2 regions of the Litoribacter ruber genome follow, and region 2 is predicted to be linked to the other one. Evidence: riboswitches for the same ligand, from Rfam matches in the RefSeq annotation. Region 2 holds a riboswitch; the other holds the start of a gene.
What was found. Region 2 has a riboswitch for cobalamin ahead of KI659_RS17500 (PAS domain-containing protein). Riboswitches for the same ligand answer to the same signal wherever they lie in the genome.

Region 1 (9,623 bases), on a different contig from region 2:
CGTAAGGTTTGGATATTGCAGAAAATCAAACCTCGGAAATGTAGAGTCAAATCTATCGGGGTAACTCAATGCGAATTGTATGGGGATACGCATATCGGGCAGCCCGAGTTGCGCTTTTATTGATCCATCCCGAAATTGGACCAAAGAATGTACTATAGATTGCGGGTGTACGACTACTTCAATCTGCTCGGCCTTGAGCCCAAAAAGCCACTTGGCTTCGATCACTTCCAGCCCCTTGTTCATCATGGAAGCCGAGTCAATCGTGATTTTGGCGCCCATGTCCCAATTGGGATGCTTGAGCGCCTGTTCCTTGGTCACATACTTGAGAAACTCCCTATCTCTTCCCCTAAAAGGCCCGCCTGAGGCCGTTAAGATGATTTTTTCTATAGGGTTGTGAAATTCACCAACCAGGCATTGGAAAATGGCGCTGTGCTCGGAATCCACAGGGTAGATATTCACCCCTTTCTCCATAGCCATTTTGGTGATCATCTCTCCTGCCACCACCAAGGTCTCCTTGTTGGCCAAGGCAATGTTCTTCCCGGCTTCTATAGCCTTGATGGTTGGCATCAGACCTGAATATCCCACCAGCGCGGTAAGTACTACATCGATGCTGTCCATTTCCACCACTTGAGCCAGGGCACCGTTACCTGCGTAAACTTTTATATCATGACTGAACAAAGCCTCCTTTACCTCATCATACAACTGCTCATTGGCAATCACCACGGCATTTGGCTGGAATTTTATCGCTTGTTCAATTAGGAGTGTTGCATTGTTTTGGGCAGTTAGGACTTCTACCTCAAATTTATCCGGATGGCTTTCAATCACATCCAACGCTTGAGTTCCTATACTTCCCGTTGAGCCCAATATGGCTACTCTTTTCTTTTCTGACATGTAATTCTTAATCTCTCGGACTCAGTTGATTGCAGTTAAAATGGCATTTGCCAGCTAAAAGTTTTCCAATATGCCAACAAATTTACAAGGTTAAAAGACTTTTCCTGTGTTTTTTGACACTTTTTAACGGCAGGACACCGATTAGTAATTTATATTTGAAACCGAAAACAGGCCTAAAACTCTTTTTCCAAAAAGATAGCCAAGGCTTTTTCTTTTAGCGTATATGAAGGCAACATAAGGTATAATATTTATCGAGTCCGTTTATGAAAAGCATCAAAATAGTTGTGGTATCCTTTCTTTCCGGCATCGGGGGCGCCTGGTTTTTCAGCCAAGTTTCCCCTCAAGCAGAATTGCAGATCAATCACCCCATTGCAGAAAACTATTCCCAGCAGGTAAGCAAAACAGAACTATACGAACCGGCTAACTACAACCCTCCCGTATCCTTTGTGGAAGCTTCTGAAAGAAGCAAAAACTCGGTTGTTTTTATCAAAAACTTTTCGGGCTCAGACCCACGTCGAAACAGTATGTTCGATTACTTTTTCGGTACCGGCCCCACACAGCGGGTCAGCACCGGATCGGGGGTAATCATCAGCGGTGATGGCTATATTGTCACCAACAACCACGTGATCGACCGAGCAGAAACCATCGAGGTAGTGCACCAGAAAAGAACTTATAAAGCTAAACTTATCGGAACCGATAAAAACACAGACATCGCCGTACTTAAAATCGAAGCCGAAAACCTGCCAGCAATTGCACAGGGCAGCAGCCGGGAACTCCGAATCGGGGAATGGGTAATTGCCGTTGGCAACCCATTTAACCTTACTTCCACCGTAACTGCGGGGATTGTTTCCGCTAAAGAAAGGCAGATCAATATCCTAGGGGGTGATTTCCCGCTGGAATCCTTTATCCAAACCGACGCTCCTATCAACCCTGGCAACTCCGGAGGGGCATTGGTAAATACCAAGGGAGAACTTGTGGGTATCAATACCGCCATCCTCTCTAGGACGGGGTCCTACACAGGCTACGGCTTTGCAGTTCCGGTAGACATTGCCATCAAAGTGGCCAATGACCTGATCAAGTTTGGGGAAGTACAAAAAGCCCTGCCAGGAGTGGAAGTGGTGGAAATCACCCCTGAACTTGCCGAGGAAATGAACCTGCAGACCATGGATGGGGTGATCGTGACGCATGTGCAGCGAAACGGCGCCGCTGAAAGAGCCGGGCTGCGCAAAAATGATGTCATTTTCCAGATCGAAGACATCAACGTGAGTGGAAAGGGCAGCTTTGAGGAGGCCATCTCCTATTTCTATCCTGGCGACAAAATCAAATTCAATTACATCCGCGAAAACCGAAGAAACTCTGCAAATGTCACCCTGCTGAACCTTGAGGGCGGGACCGGCGTGCTCAAAAGGGAATTTTACAGCTCCAACATCCTAGGGGGGCGACTGGAGGCAGTCAATACCATAGAACGGGACAGGCTTGATATTGACCATGGCATCAAGATAACTGGTATGACCAGGGGATACCTGCGTGAACTGGGTCTGGCCAATGGTTTCATCATCACCCATATCAACAAGGAGCCTGCAACAGATCCAACCGAAATCGGGGAATTCCTGGAAAAATACAGTGGCCGCCTACTTCTGGAAGGTGTTTCCCCTAATGGGCAGCGCTTCATGCAGTCCTACAACGTTCGGTGATCTAGTCCTTGAAAACCTCCGGTTGAGCCTCCCTCAAGCGAAGGTTTTTTTACACCTAATCAAGTCCTACACCAATGTTAAACCAGTGCTAAACCAGTGTTAAAACAGTCCGTTATTGGTTTAACTTTGGCTATAGATATATTTAATAATCGTTTATATCTGGTGTATTGTAATGCCAAACACCATGGAACCAGAACCAACTCCTTACTTTATATAGCTTGTACTGAAGGGCTACTTGTCCATGTGGTGAGGTGTGCCTATTTTAAAAAAGGCACTTTCTTGGTGACTTGTTTATAAATCCCTATTTTTATTGAAACCCTAAATGACTATGAAAACTCCCGTGGTAAACTGGCATAAAAGACTCCAAGACTATTCAGAAGCCCTTACAGAACTGAAGGATTATCTGGATGAATTGAAGCGCAAGGGTTTTTCGGAAAAGCTGGAGCATAAGATCATCCGATCTTTTGAACTGACCCATGAAATGGCCCTCAATACCATGATGGAATATTTCAGGGAACTCGGCCACACCGGAATTACTGGGCCCAGGGATCTCACTGTTGAGGCGTTTCATTCAGATTTGATCGATGATGGGGAAACTTGGCTGGAGATGATCATCGACAGGATCAAGGCCTCTCCTCTCTACAATGAAGATGTCAACAAGTCCTTAATGGAAAAGACATCAAAGAAATTTATCAACAACTTGGAAAACTTTGAGAGGAAGATGAAAAAAATCGAGGAGGAATCAAATTAACTTTCGAGCTCCATTTCAGCAAACCAAACCCACCTCTTCTCTACTTTTCCGCTTTCAAGTTTTACTGAGTAAGACTTTGGAACAACTGATGTAACTTTCGTAGCAAGTGGATTATTAAAAATGGGACCTTCATAGCAAAAGGAATGATACTCTCCATTTTCCCCACAGGGATCCACAAAAGATGGCAGGGATGTTAAAAAACTTTTATCCAGTGTCCGGCCAACCCATTCGAGTTCCACTTTTTCACCATCAGCAGCACAGATGATAGTTTTAAAACCTTGATATAAAAAGTCCTGAATAATCCGGTCGGTGCTTCTTCTCCACAAGGGAAATATCCCTTTGATAGATTCCTTTGATAACTGCTCTTCCCGGTAGTCCCGTAGGTCCTGCAGCATGATATCTCCGTAGGCAACATGGTGAACCCCTTCCGATTTGATTTTATCATAAAAAGCCCGCATCGCATTTTCATACGCATCATTGCTTGCACTGCTGGAAAAGAATATTTTTTCCAGGGGAATACCAATTGATTTGGCTTGCTCTTCTATGAGGTCCTCAGAAGTTCCATGCAGCCCCACCCTTTTCGTTTCATCATTAAATGTGGTATGCAGGCTTACAACCTCATACCGTTTGTCCCGGAGAAGCTTCCACAGTGCAAATGCACTGTCCTTTCCGCCGGACCAGCTTAAAGATACTTTAATGGGTTTATCGTTTTGGGTGTAGGGCATTAAATTCTATTCACTTGAAAGTCTAAACCTAGGTAAGTTTTACCGTGGAAACAAATGTTTATTCTTAATTGAAAATAATGGAAATACCCAGGCATTCCTAGATATTTCCTCAAATGAACCTCAATAATTGAAGAGCAATTGACTCGGAATAATTCCTGCCTGGATGGAGTCTTGCAAAACTCCTTCGGGACTAAATCGAATTACCCAACCCGATGAGGCGAAATCTCTAGGATCTGTCCCGTAAAGCATCCCATCGTTAGGGTTATAGGCAAAGCCATAAAAACTTCTATTAAGGAGAACTTCACCCTGGCTTAGTTCCCCTTCCATTTGCAGTTTTCGGACATGTCCATCATACGTGAAATACAATTCATCCCCCGCGGAATTTATTCTTAACCTACTCGGTTGGGAAAACTCGCTTTCAAAATCCAAAACCTCTTCAATCGAATAATTGGATCCGTTGATTTTAAGCAACTGACCAGGCGTCTCCAGCCCGCTCCAATCTGACTTGTACCTGCCCCCACAGAGCACCCAAATATTGCCGCTTCTATCAGACACTAAGCTGTTTGGATTGTCGCCCACTGTGATGGTCTGGGTCACCTCATCGTTTTGGGTATTAATAATACTGATGCTATTTGCGCTGGAGAAGCCACCGGAATTCAATACGATCAAATCATTGCCATTTAAAAGCATTTCTTTAGGGCCGGTGCCTACCGTAATTCTTTTTGAGACCGTATAATCCTGAAGGTTGATCACCGCTACTTCGGTACCGGTTCCAGACTCACCCCAAAGCGACACATACCCTTTTTGCTCATTCAGTCCCAGAAAACCTTGGGGTTTCCCAATCTCCTCCACTATTCCTTCCAGTTCAAAATTATCCAGGTTTACCACATATAGACGGTTCATGTTGTCAACAGAAATGTATCCTTTATTCAAATGCCCATGAATAGACTGCACATAGATACCCAAATCCATGTCATTCACTTTGGAAAAAATATTTTGGGATTTATCTCCAGTAGAGGGATTGAAAAAAGTGATTTCGCCTGTATTGGTTTGGGTGTTGCCTTCATTCACCACAAAAATGCCTTCTCCAAATGGGACATTGCCATTTTCGATGATTTCGGCATCGTTGTTACAAGAACCAAGTGCAATTAGGGCACTGCACAAAAAGACAAATGAGATTTTAAAATTGGTTTTCATGAATTAAAATTTAAAATGGATATTAATATTATAATTTCTACCTGGCATGGGCCGCTGCCTTAGCACCTGGTATTCTGTATTAAGGACGTTGTGTACTTGAGCCTGAAATCTAAGCGCCTGTCCTAATAGCCGTCCCTCCCAAGAAGCGCCGAGGTCATACAGAGTGTATGAAGGAATATCTAAACTGTTGTCGGTAGTGACAAAATTTTCGTCTACATAAGTTTGAGCCGCAAAGAATCGTAAACCTTTCCATTTATAGCTCAATTGTATATTTCCCTTGTGAAGAGGGGTGTAGGGTAACTGTCGGCCGATGGTAGACTCATTGTCATCGGAGGAAATCTGGGCACGGGTATAGGCATAATTCAGGTCAAGCCCGACGGTTCCCTGTCCGACTTTTTGATTTGCCTCAAAAAAAGCCTCCACCCCCCGATTATTTACATTTCTTATATTTGATGGCGTCCAAAAATTACCCGTAGGCAACCATATGATCCAATTTTCAACCTTCATCCGGTAATAATTCACCCGGGTTTCCACCTGAGTGCTAGTACCTTCCCAATTGTGCACCAACCCAACTTCACTACTCCAACTATCCTCTGGCAACAAATCCGGATTTCCGCCGGGCTGCCAAAAACGGTCGTTGAGCGTGGGTACTTTGAAATTCCTGGAAATAGCGGTGTTGGCTGCAAGGTGGTGGGTTTCACTTTGAACAAAACTATAGGTCCCGCTTACTGAGGGCGTGAAGGGTGCCCAGTTGCCTTCATAGATAAGTTGGCGCATATTCACCGAAGAACTCAACCTCTCGGTGATCCGAAAACTGGAGCTATGATATGCCTCCAACCTATTGTCCATAGCATGGTAACTGCTCAGGTTTCCATCAATTAAGGTATACCTTAACCCACTTTTGGATTCCCAGCTATCGGAAACCTTTTTTTCATAATCCGTGGAGACAAGATACTGGGTCACCAAATTTCTGGAAGTCCGGTCAAATATCATTTCATCATGGATAACCCCTACTTTCACATTGAAAAGAGATTTTTCGCCATAAAGCAAATAATCCAGTGCCCATCGCAGATTCTGGTCTTTCTGAACCTCTAGTGCATTGGACCCCATCAAGGGTTGAAGTTCCCTGTCCGTTAAGTTCCACCAAAGACTGGTTTTGATTTGAGAATTGGCACCCAGGTTCCATCCCAGATCCTGATTGACCCCATATTGTTCCACTGCTGCATTGACCTGCCGCTCCATGGGCTGGCCTATCCTGGACCTGTTTCTGAAAGGGAAATCATTTTTGGCGGAGTTTCGATAAATAGAGGTCCGAAGAGCCAGTTTTTCTGTGGAATACCCATACTTTACTTGGCTGTTAAATCTCCCAAAACTCCCCGCCCCCTGTTGGATCTCCACTTGGTGGCCTTGATTGAATTGGAGTTCACTGTCCAGGTGTATGGATCCCCCGATGGCATCTGTCCCATAAAGGGCCGCTGATCCTCCAAAATGAATGGTAGCCTGGTCGATTCCATTGACCGGCACGATGGAAAAATCGGTTTGCCCCAAAGAAGGGCTATTGATGGGAAGGCCATTCCAAAAAACGGCTATGTGGCCAGCTGAGGCGCCACGCATCGTGACGGAGGCCAGCATTCCCGGCCCATATTGCCGCACAAAAATTCCCGTCCGCTTTTGAAGCATGGCACCCAAATCCTGCCCATGAAATTCCTGAAGGTGGTCCTTAGCCAATTTTTTGACGGTGTGACCCAGAGAATATTTAAGATAATCCGGGGCAAACACATCTACCCCCTCCAACGCAACAGTATCGGCGGAGAAATCCATCAACGCATCCTGCGCCCTGACCTGAGAGACATTTGCCAGCAATAAAAAGCAGGCTGCCAATACAACCTTGGTAAGTGTTTGGAAATACAATGCCTTTTGAATTAAATATGGAACAAAACCAAATATTTAATCCAAAGCCATATCAAGTTGTAAAATTGAGATTTAACTGAAAATCAAAATAACCCTTAAGATTTCGCTTTGTGAAACTCAGCATCCTTTGCGGTTAATTTTGAAATGGTATCCACCTCAGCCTTTCACCCGAAAGCTTTGAATTGTCTGAAAAAGGCAGGTCTCCTGGCTTTCCCGACTTTTGCCGACCTTCTCATACACCGAGGCGTACAATGGTATAGTAGAACAAAAGCTTGATCTGAGTACTCAGATCGGGATTACAGTTGCGGGGACAGCTCCGGAATTTAACCGGATTCCCTATTAATCTCGATTGCCTAGAAACGACAACCGTGAACCAATTTCATTTGTAAAAGTAAGGCAAAAATTGCTTTGGAAAAATATTCTTTGAAGATTTGTTTTTGAATTCAAGCTCATCCAAGCTTTCTTCCGCACTCAAAACTTTTACTCATGATTATACTGAACAGGATAAATTTATTGACCATGGCCGCCCTGATTATGTTATGGGGATTGCAATCCTGTCAACCTTCAGAAGAAAGATTTTCATTAGACGAGCTGGAAGAAATCACCTTGGATTATGCCAAGGGGTTCAAAATCTATCAGGGTGAGGGGTATAAAGTTATTGAGGTTTTACAGGCATTTCCTGATAAGCACCAGCCCTACTTATACCTGATCCAAGAAGATGAAAATGCGGATATACCCTCGGGAAACTTTAACAGTATCGTGAGGCTGCCTGCTGAAAAGGTAGTGATGACCTCCACCACCCAAATCCCACATTTGGATTATCTTGGCCACACTCAAAAACTCATCGGCTTTCCCAACCTCGACCTGATTTCCTCCAGCCATGTACGAAAGCAGATAAAAGCTGGGGAAGTCAACGACTTGGGTAGAGGGGCACAGAGCAATGTGGAAATGATTATTGATCTGGAGCCAGACTGGGTGATGATCTCCACGCTGGGTGATGAAATCAAAAACCTCAACCTTTTGCAATCTGCTAACATCCCGGCTGTTTTGAACGGCGAGTATGTGGAACAAAACCCCTTGGGTAGGGCGGAGTGGATTAAGTTCACGGGAGTCCTTTTGGGTGAATTGGATAAAGCCAATGAGGTTTTTCAGTCTATTCAAAAGGATTATTTGGAGGCTGAAAAACTCATCGAAAACCTACCCAGTTCGGAATTTCCAAAGGTGATGAGCGGGGTAATGTACAAGGACATCTGGTATGCACCAGGAAATGATTCTTGGGGCACGAAACTTTTGAAAGCAGCGGGCAGCCAATATATTTTTGAAGACCAGTCCGGAACCGGCAGCGCGCAGCTGAGTTATGAATACGTCTTGGAAAAAGCAGAAGAAGCGGAATTTTGGATCGGTGCCGCCGACTTCAAGTCATTGAGCGACATCACCAATACGGATAAAAGATATGCAAACTTGAGGCCTGTGCAGGAGAAAAAAGTCTTCACCTATACGCGCAAAAAAGGGGAAACCGGAGGGGTGGAGTATTTCGAACTTGGCTATATGCGTCCGGATTTGATTTTAAAAGACCTGATCAAAATATTCCACCCGGAACTTTTGCCAGATTATCAGTTGTATTTTTATACCAAAATAAATGGATAAAAGCCTCTCCTCCACTCTCTTGATTTTATCAGGATTGCTTCTGATAGCAGTTCTCTTCCTACTGAATATCAGTATCGGGTCAGTCTTTATTCCGATGGATGAGATTTTCAAAGGGATATGGAGCGGAGAATTCAGCAGATCCAGCTGGGAAACCATCATCAAAACCTACAGGATTCCCAAGGCCTTTACAGCCATACTGGCGGGAATTGGATTGTCTATCAGCGGGCTGCAGATGCAGACTTTCTTCAGGAACCCACTGGCAGGACCTTTTGTATTGGGCATCAGCTCAGGGGCCGGGCTCGGTGTGGCAATCATGGTAATGGCCGGTTCCGCTTTCGGCTTGACATTATTCGGAAGCGGCGTGGGAGTTTGGGCCACCATCATTTCAGCTACTGTCGGAGCAATTTCTGTTTTGTTGCTGATGAGCTTGACTGCCTGGAAAGTAAAGGACAGCATGACTTTGCTGATCGTGGGTTTGATGTTTGGAAGCGCCACATCAGCAATTATAAGTGTACTGGCCTATTTCAGTGATGCCGAGCAGCTCAAGACTTTTACGATATGGTCTATGGGCAGCCTTGGAAGTATGGATTATGCCCAATTAAAGGTATTCCTGCTCACTTTAATACTTGGGGCGATCCCCATCCTCATTTTTCTCAAATCCTACAATGCCATGCTGTTGGGTGAAACTTATGCAGAGAGCATGGGCGTAAATATTCACAGGTTACGATGGGCCATGATCATTAGCACGGGAATCCTTGCTGGAGCGACTACCGCTTTCTGCGGGCCAATTGCTTTTATCGGCATTGC
Region 2 (9,623 bases):
TGGATACGATCGGAGAATATAAGGCTTATTTTGAGGAAACCTGGCCTAAGGCATTGCAGATATTGAAAACCATTTGCGAAACCACTAAATAAACTAATATGGCAGCAGTTAGCACTTACCTGAATTTTGCGCGGGAGACCGAGCAGGCATTCAATTTTTACAAGGAAGTATTTGGCAATGATTTCATCGAGGGGATCCACCGTTATGGTGACATGCCCCCTTCGGAAGGCGCCCCTCCAATAGCTGAGGAGGACAAACACCTCATCATGAACATGACCCTCCCCATTGTGGGCGGCCACTTGCTGATGGGCACTGATGCCCCAGAATCCATGGGGTTTAAGCTCAACACAGGCAACAATGTCCATATCAGCCTCCATGTGGATAGCAAGGAGGAGGCACGCAAGTATTTTGACTCCTTGTCATCGGGAGGGGAGGTTAGCATGGAGCTTCAAGATATGTTTTGGGGTGAGCATTATGGCAGCTGTACGGATAAATTTGGAATACAGTGGATGTTTCATGCGCCGATAGAATAGTACGGTTAGGTGTTTATTCGGTCTGCGGCCTGGTTTAGAGGTTTAAAAATCGCAAAGCGGCGGCTTCATCGCGGCAGTTTCACGCAAAGGTCGCAAAGAGAAAGCGCAAAGGCCGCAGCTTTAGGGTTGGCTACACGCAGAACTTGTCCCGAGAAGTGAAGCGAATCGGGAGAGCGCAGATGGGTAGATGGTAGAGAGTAGATTCCCCACGTGGTGGCCTAGGCCACCACGTGGGGAGGTTTAGGGATAGAGGTGATTCACTGTGCCTTCATCCCTAAACATTTCTACCGTCCCGAAGCGCCTCGTAAATTTTCCATTGGCGCTCCTCGGGACATCTACTTTCTACTCAATTAAGTAAGATTCTAACCTCCTAACCGTAGTTTAGAAGATTATTCGACCTTCGGCCAACCTATTTCACAGACTTAAATATAAAGATTATATAATTATGGATTACATAGATGGCTTTGTTCTTCCAATTCCCAAAGTTCATTTGGGCGAATACCAAAATGTGGCTGGCAAAGTAGCAGATTTATGGAAAGAGTATGGAGCAACTGCTTATTGGGAATTCGTCGGTGATGATTTGACTTTTGAGGGAACAAAATCTTTTGTCACAAGCGTAGAAGCTAAAGAAGATGAGATAATAGTATTCGGTTGGGTTGCTTTTCCTTCCAAGGAGGTCCGTGATTTTGCCAATTTAAAAGTACCTGAAGACCCTAGAGTTGCAGCCTTAATTGCCCCGTTGACTAATCCCGATAAGGTGATTTTTGATGCGGGTAGAATGGTCTATGGAGGGTTCAAACCCCTTATCCAATCTAACGGACAGATGCAAATGAATATCACTAAGAAAACCGAAAGTTATGGCAACAGAGAAGCAAAAGAAGACCTGTAAGAATGGCCACACTTTCTATAAAAGTAGTGACTGTCCTACGTGTCCCACCTGTGAAAAACTCAAAGAGCCAGCTTCAGGGTTTTTGGCGTCTTTAAGCAACCCTGCGCGAAACGCCCTCCTTCATCACGGAATTGATACCATTCATAAACTATCCGAATTTACGGAAAAAGAAATTTTGAAAATCCACGGCATTGGAAAGGCTTCCTTGCCTGCATTTCGAAAATCGCTCGAAGAGCAGGGATTGACTTTTAAGAAAAGTGAAGGTTAGAATGGTGGTTAGGTGTAGCGCATCTTTGTTTCTTTGTCAAGTTTTTGGCCACAAAGACCCCAAGGTATAAAGAAATTATAAGACTTGTAAAAGTGGGTGAATTCGAAACTTACCTCCGAGTCGGAAACTCTCAACTCAATTGTGCGAAGTCTGAAAATATTCTCACAAGAGTGCCGGTTCGGCGCAAGACCAAGATTTCCGTTGTTATCCTCTTGTATAATGAAAAGAAAACTATAACTTTCCTTTTGAAATTTCATCAACTCAAAACAGGTTTGGCAGAAATGCCGATTAAAAAGGAATCATGTGCAAATCATGAGCTGTCCCGCAACTGTAATGTAACACGTGTTTTTGACCGAAATCAGCCATTGTCCCATTTATTTGGAATGAGAAGGCCGGCAAAAAGTTACAAGCCAGGAGACTTGCCTATTTTGTATTGACATATGCCCTCGTGGATTGGGGTAATAGTCAGGATTGGCCTAGCCAAATCCTCTTATTATTTATCTGCCAAAGGGCGTTGCGGAATTTTGAAAAATTATTTCAAAAATCAACTTGAAAAGCAATGTCAACATCCCAATTAGGTTATTCGTGGATTGATAGCCCCAAAAAAGTTAAACCCTTTCCTCCCGCTAGGCCAAAGTGCAGGACCATCCAAAGTTTGGATGTATTTGCGCAATCAGACTACTCCAATAATATTTCTCTACAGGCACTTCCCAATGTTCCTTCGGGGAAGGTCCCGTTTTTACACTGTTATGATGTAATTGCCATGAATAGGGTGAATGAAAAAGTTAGACAACAAGATGTCCAGGAGCTAAAAAGATTAGGCCATAGGTTTGCATGGGACCTGAATTGGTCAAATGTGTTACATATGCCTTATGAGGCTCTTGTCCTCACAGATGTAAATACCAACATCATGTGGACCTGTTCAGGTTTTGAGATTATGACAGGTTATTCGTCCAGTTATGCTTTAGGGAAAAAACCCTCATTTTTACAGGGACCGAGTACTAGGAAGGAAAGGATAAAGGATTTCAGACAAAATCTGGATCAGGAAATCGAATTTGAAATGCAGCTGACCAACCACCGCAAAAGCGGTGAAGCCTATGAATGTTTGGTACACATCCTGCCCTTAATTGGGCTTCGAGGTAATGTCACTCATTTTCTGGCTGTGGAAAGGGAGGTGGCCTGATGGATTTAGCTCGAAGGATTGCTGACTCCGAAACCAGGGTATTCAAGGTTGTGTTTCCCAATACTACTAACCATTACGATACCCTCTTTGGAGGCATGGCCATGTATCTAATGGATGAAGTGGCCTTTATGGCTGCTACAAGGTTCAGCAGAAAAAGAATGGTAACCGTTTCCTCCAAACAGATAGATTTCAACCACCCCATCCCTGCTGATACACTGATAGAATTAATCGGCAGAGTTACACGGGTAGGCACCACCAGTTTGGATGTCGAAGTGGAAATCTTTGTGGAAGAAATGTATAGCGATAGCCGTCACCTAGCCATAAAGGGAGGTTTCACCTTAGTTGCCATAGATGAAAATAAAAGTCCTCGTTCTGTGATTTAAAGGTTTAATGACCTAAAGAACCTTTATAATAAAAAAGCTGCTAGTCAATTTTGATAGGCAGTGTAACCCACATTTAGCCATTCAACTTTTCATACTAACCTTCTAAACTTTCCAATTCATTCGCAGCCTGGCAGGCTTCTAAACCTCGGTTCAGAAGGTTATTCGGCCTTCGGCCTGGTTTAAGGGTTTAAAAACCGCAAGCGACGTGGAGGGTGTAGCTTTGGTTTCAAGCGAAGAGCGTATGGGATTCCTTTTTTTTGTGAAATAAACCTCGATTATTTACTAAATTTATATGGTAATCGATACATATGACGCTCTTATTGTTTTATTTGCTGTTAGCCCTCGGGATTTCGTTCGTCTGCTCCTTATTAGAGGCAAGTTTGTTAAGTATATCCCCATCCTATATTGAAACCCAAATACAGGAAGGAAAAAGTTATGCTGGAAGATTAAAAGAGCTGAAAACAAATATTGACCGCCCATTGGCGGCTATATTGAGTTTTAACACCATAGCTCATACGGTTGGGGCTGCCGGAGTGGGGGCAGAGGCCGTCAGAATTTATGGAAATGAATTTTTTGGAATTATTTCGGCAATCCTCACGATCCTGATTTTAGTTTTATCTGAAATATTCCCCAAATCTTTGGGGGCTGCTTATTGGAAGAAAATAGCCCCTTACATGGGAGGGGTTTTGGCCGCTATGATCTGGATCCTGTATCCGGTGGTCATTATGTCTGAGAAGATGACGAAAGTTTTTAGCGGTGGTAATGAAAGTACCACCAGTAGGGAAGAAGTGGCTGCCTTGACCCATATTGCCACCAAAGAGGGGTGGTTTGCTGAAAGTGAGTCCAAAATAATTCACAACCTTATCATGTTCAAAACCATACAGGTCCATCATGTAATGACCCCCCGAACGGTCACCCTGGTGTTGGATGAGGAGACAACTTTAAAAGATTTTTTTGTAAAAAAAGAGATGAAGGCATTTTCTAGAATTCCATTATATAGGGAAAATATAGATAACATTACAGGCTATATCCTCAAATTCGACGCTTTTGAAAAACTGGTGCAGGATGAGTTTGACCTAAAGCTCAAACAACTCAAAAGACCTATCACCATAGTGCAGGCAACTGATCCCATTCCTGATGTATTGGAATTACTTCTAAATAAACGGGAGCACATTGCCATGGTGGTGGATGGGTATGGAGGAATGAGTGGAATAGTCACTATGGAGGATATTTTGGAAACTTTGTTGGGGTTGGAAATACAGGATGAAAGTGATGCCATTCAGGATATGCAGGATCTGGCCAGGACCCAATGGAAAATCCGGGCGGCCAAAATGGGTATAAAGCTGCCTCCTTCTGAAAATATTGATTGAATTTGTGGCAGAATTACACGATAACCAAGCTGATTTTTTTACCCATTTGCCTTGCCAGCTGGATTATTGGGGAAAGTTCAGAAGAACTTCCGTTGCAAAAAACCACTATACACTCACAGGCATCGATAATCTCCAAATGGTTTTGGGATTTTTCAAGCTGGCCCAAATTTTTGTGATGGGTTATATGCATCAAAGGTAACCTGTTTATTTTGGCATATCTTTTTGCAAACCTCGCCGCTCCCCTGTCTCCGTTTATAATAATTTGTGAGATATTTAATCCTATTAAACTATTTTTGAAAGCGTCCCAATCCCTGAAATTAGCACTTCCTATAATGGCTGTTTTCATTTTATCCAATGTTTTGGATTAGTTGGATTATTAAATATTGAAGGATTAACTGTAATGTCTTAACATATGATTTATATTGGTAAACATTTGATTCTCCTGATAAGTTTTGCTTTGGCTACTTGACCTACCTATGAAATCCAAATCATTGAATATTGCCGCAAGCCTGCTCATACTTTTTATGGTCGTGGCTATTCTTTACATTTTAAAAGGCTTGATTATCCCCCTGTTGTTTGCAATCATTTTTGGGGTTTTGCTTTTCCCACTTTGTCACCGGCTGGAAAGATGGAGGCTTCCCAGAACCCTGGCTGCGGTTATATCAGTAGTGGTATTGATCTTAATGGTTACAGGTTTATTTGTCTTGCTTGTCAACCAAGCCATAGTGATTGGGCAAGACGGGCAAGATTTGGGTGAAAACTTTGTGGAGATCTATGATTCCATCACCCAATGGGTAGAATCTACCTTTGGGATACAGAGGGGTAGCCTAACCTTGCGGGTACGTGAGGAGGGACAAAAGGCCGCGTCCAATGCAGGAGGATATTTGGTGGCATTTTTTGGGTCTGCAGGAGGCACTATTGCCAATATCATTTTGCTGCCGATTTTTATTTTTTTCATGCTCTATTATAGGGATTTTTTTGTAGAGTTTATTATCCGAGCCAATTCCAGTCAGCCTGAGGAAAATACCAGGGGAGTCATTCAAGAAATATATAAAGTAATACAAAGCTATCTATTGGGTCTTCTGATAGTAATGGGTATAGTGGCCGTATTGAATTCCCTCGGGTTGATGTTTATGGGAATCAAATATGCATGGTTTTTTGGGTTTTTTGCTGCTATTCTATTACTGATTCCATACATTGGGATCGCTATCGGTTCGATAGTGCCAGCATTGTTTGCATTGGCTACTATGGATAACTATTGGTATGCCTTGGGTATTATTGCTTGGTTTCAGGTGGTACAATTTTTAGAAGGAAATTTCATCACACCCAATATCGTAGGGGGGCAGGTGCAGGTGAACCCGTTTTTCGCCATACTATCCTTGTTGCTGGGAGGCATACTGTTTGGGTTGGCAGGTCTTATACTGGCCATACCCATGATGGCAGCATTAAGAATACTGCTCAATCAAAATAATACCACCCGGCCCTATGGCTTTCTGATTGGAGAACCCGATAGTAGATATTTGGGAAATAAGAAAGGCAAAATTGTATCGATTCAGGAAAAATCCAACCTTGAGTAATAGTGCATTTTTAGGATCAACCCCTGGGTTGCATTCTTACAGGGCAAGCTTTAGTAAGCTGCACCATTTAAGGAATTTATATAATTAGAAATCACCCAGATGACAGAAAAGGAAAAAATGCTTAATGGAGAATTTTACGATTCCAGGGATCCCGAACTAATTAGGATATACCATAAGGCAAGAAAATTATTATTGGAGTACAATAACCTAAATTCGGAAAACATTAAAGAACGAGAGAAGATTTTAAAGCTGCTTTTTGATTTTGTGGGTAAGGGTATTTGGATTGAGGCTCCGTTTTATTGCGATTATGGAGAAAATATTTCGATTGGTGAAAATACGTTTGTTAATACTAATTGTATGTTTTTAGATAACAATAAAATCAGTATAGGGAAAAACGGATTGATTGCCCCATATGTGCAGATTTACACGGCTTCCCATCCTCTAATAGCGTCTGAACGAATAGCGCAGGAAGGAAATAAAAGCAGATATAAAACATTTACCAGGCCAGTTGATATCGGGGACAATGTATGGATAGGTGGAAATTCAATTATTTGCCCGGGTATTACTATTGGAAACAACGTTACCATTGGAGCCGGAAGTGTAGTTACCAAAAATATTCCTGATAATGTCTTAGCCTATGGCAACCCCTGCAAAGTGATGAGGGAATTAGAATAACCTTTTGTAATTATAGGTAGTCTTTGCAATTAATCTGCACATATGGAAATCTATCTACTCACAGAAACTTGGATAGCTTTGGCCACGCTTACCTTTCTCGAGGTGGTGTTGGGTATTGATAATATTATTTTTATTTCCATAATATCCAATAAACTGCCTGAATCCAAACAGGAAAAGGCAAGGGTAATAGGGCTTGTATTTGCCATGATCTTTAGAATAGGTTTACTTCTGGGAATTACCTATATTATAAAATTCAACGACCCGTTATTTGGTCTGATGGGATTTCAATTCAGTGGCAAGGATTTAATTCTTATTGGCGGTGGTCTGTTTCTCATCTTCAAATCCACTTTGGAGATCCATCATAAGATGGAAGGGAAAGCCGAGGTGATTAAAACTAACGTGACAAGCAATGTTTTTAGGGTCATACTCCAAATAATCCTATTGGATGCCGTTTTTTCATTTGATAGTATTTTGACAGCTGTGGGCCTCGTGGATAAGGTACAGATTATGATTGTAGCGGTGGTGATTGCTATGGGGATTATGATTCTGTTTGCGGGTAAAATAAGTGCCTTTATCAACAGGCAACCGACTTTGCAGATTTTGGCCCTTTCATTTCTGATCTTAATTGGTTTTATGTTACTGATAGAAGGATTCCATGTGGAAGTACCTAAAGGTTATATCTATTTTGCTGTTTTTTTCTCCCTGACAGTTGAACTTGTCAATATGAGAATGCGGAGAAATTCGGAAGGCAGGAAAGTGTCACTCAATCCCAGACTGAAGGAAAGTGGCAATGAGCGCAAAAGGTAATAGATTGTTTAACTTTAACTATTGCTTTATTTGTTATTTTCATGCAAATTTATCGACAGAAAAAAATATGGATTATCAGCAATGATGCCAGGGGGCTTCCTTCAATGTGTCGAAGCTAGATTGTAGAGGGAGGATGGGATAGAAAGCAAATACAGGCAACAAAGCGAAGATTGAATATAAAAGCTAATATCCCTATCGGAAGTTATAATGAATGTAGAAATTATAGTCGCCATTATTCTTATTTCCTATCTCAGGACTTCTTCTTTGACTTATGAAGTTCCACTAAGATGGAAGAAAACCCTAAAGTGGGGGCTAATTGTATCCATCACGGTATGGATTTTAGATGTTTCCACCTTGCTAGGGGATGTATTTGGGAAAGTGCTCTCAATTTTATTAGTAGGGGCTGTAATTTATGCTATTCTCCGGTTTAAAGAATTGGACAAAGGCAGACAGCTTGTATTCGCCTGGTTGCCTCTTTTATTATTATCCCTAATAATTGAAGTAGTCGAATTTATTTTTCCACAGTTTTACAAGCGTTGGGATGACTATTTCCTTTTGGCCATATTCTGTGCTATTGCATGGGGCATTGCCATGTGGATCAATAACAACAGGCAAAGAAAAGCCCTTGAAAGAGAAAAGATTAAATCCTTGGCTAGGGAACAGGAGTTTAAAGCCACTGAGCAGATGAAAATAATGTTGGAAAGACAGGTCCGTGAACGGACCTCGGCACTTACCCAGCAAAAGGAAGAACTTGAAAAAACTCTTGAAGAACTTAAATCCACTCAGGCACAGCTCATCCATGCCGAAAAAATGGCCTCCCTCGGAGAGCTTACTGCTGGAATAGCGCATGAAATCCAAAACCCGCTCAATTTTGTCAATAACTTTTCCGAAGTAAGCAGTGAACTTCTTGATGAAATGAAAGAAGAACTTCAGAAGGGGGACATCGAGGAGGTAAAGGTTTTGGTAGAAGATATCAAACTAAACCTGGAAAAAATAAACCACCATGGCAAACGTGCCGATGCCATAGTCAAGGGAATGCTGATGCACAGCCGGAATAATTCTGAAGAGAAATCCCTTACGGACATTAACGCCCTTGCTGAGGAGTATCTCAGGCTATCTTACCATGGCTTACGTGCAAAGGATAAATCCTTCAATGCAAGTTTTAAGTTGGACCTCCATCCAGATCTTCCAAGTATAAACATTGTCCCCCAGGATATAGGTAGAGTCTTTCTTAACCTTATCAACAATGCCTTTTATGCCGTCAATCAGCAAGCCAAAAACCTCCAGGAAAAGGGAATACAGGACTATACACCTAAAGTTGAAGTAGCCACCGCTCTTTATTCTGATCATGGCAGAGGGAATGTGATGATCACCATTAGGGATAACGGCATAGGTATACCCCAGGCCATTAAGGCTAAAATCTTTCAACCCTTCTTTACCACCAAGCCTACCGGCGAAGGAACAGGACTTGGGTTGTCGCTTAGTTATGATATCATTAAAGCACACGGAGGTAATTTAGAAGTAGGACACAATGATTCAAACGATCAATTCAACGCGGAAATCGGATTGGAAGAGAGTTGCCGAGGAACCGTATTTACAATTACTCTACCTTATGATAACATATAAAGACATATGAAAATACTAATAGTTGATGATGAAAAGGATGTAGAGACGCTTTTTAGGCAAAAGTTCAGAAAGGAAATCAAAACTGGCAACCTAGAGCTTGTTTTTGCTTTTTCCGGAAGGGAGGCCTTGGATATTCTCGAGGAAAGCAACCCTCCAAAGGTAATGTACATGTTTTCCGATATCAACATGCCGGGCATGAGTGGCCTGGAGTTATTGGAAGAAGTAAAAGCTCGCTACCCTGAGCTACAGGTAAGCATGATTTCAGCCTATGGCGACCAAGAAAATCATGATAAAGCCATGGATTCAGGAGCC

Region 1: it holds a riboswitch for cobalamin, as region 2 does, so the genes downstream of both, KI659_RS12955 (TonB-dependent receptor) here and KI659_RS17500 (PAS domain-containing protein) in region 2, are expected to answer to the same signal.

The regions. Positions count from the first base shown of each region.
Region 1 covers NZ_JAHCMY010000007.1:78,109-87,731, forward strand. Annotated here, with positions in the region: gene KI659_RS12930 (1-deoxy-D-xylulose-5-phosphate reductoisomerase) at 1-891, opposite strand, end outside; gene KI659_RS12935 (S1C family serine protease) at 1,155-2,585, shown strand; gene KI659_RS12940 (HI0074 family nucleotidyltransferase substrate-binding subunit) at 2,914-3,336, shown strand; gene KI659_RS12945 (Dph6-related ATP pyrophosphatase) at 3,333-4,061, opposite strand; gene KI659_RS12950 (DUF5074 domain-containing protein) at 4,182-5,258, opposite strand; gene KI659_RS12955 (TonB-dependent receptor) at 5,262-7,169, opposite strand; cobalamin riboswitch at 7,347-7,562, opposite strand; gene KI659_RS12960 (ABC transporter substrate-binding protein) at 7,656-8,816, shown strand; gene KI659_RS12965 (iron ABC transporter permease) at 8,809-9,623, shown strand, end outside.
Region 2 covers NZ_JAHCMY010000020.1:20,365-29,987, forward strand. Annotated here, with positions in the region: gene KI659_RS17480 (SRPBCC family protein) at 1-92, shown strand, start outside; gene KI659_RS17485 (VOC family protein) at 99-533, shown strand; gene KI659_RS17490 (DUF1428 domain-containing protein) at 979-1,422, shown strand; gene KI659_RS17495 (RNA polymerase alpha subunit C-terminal domain-containing protein) at 1,391-1,690, shown strand; cobalamin riboswitch at 1,942-2,131, shown strand; gene KI659_RS17500 (PAS domain-containing protein) at 2,250-2,873, shown strand; gene KI659_RS17505 (acyl-CoA thioesterase) at 2,873-3,256, shown strand; gene KI659_RS17510 (CNNM domain-containing protein) at 3,565-4,626, shown strand; gene KI659_RS17515 (hypothetical protein) at 4,640-4,972, opposite strand; gene KI659_RS17520 (AI-2E family transporter) at 5,103-6,203, shown strand; gene KI659_RS17525 (sugar O-acetyltransferase) at 6,303-6,878, shown strand; gene KI659_RS17530 (TerC family protein) at 6,921-7,685, shown strand; gene KI659_RS17535 (sensor histidine kinase) at 7,893-9,311, shown strand; gene KI659_RS17540 (response regulator) at 9,318-9,623, shown strand, end outside.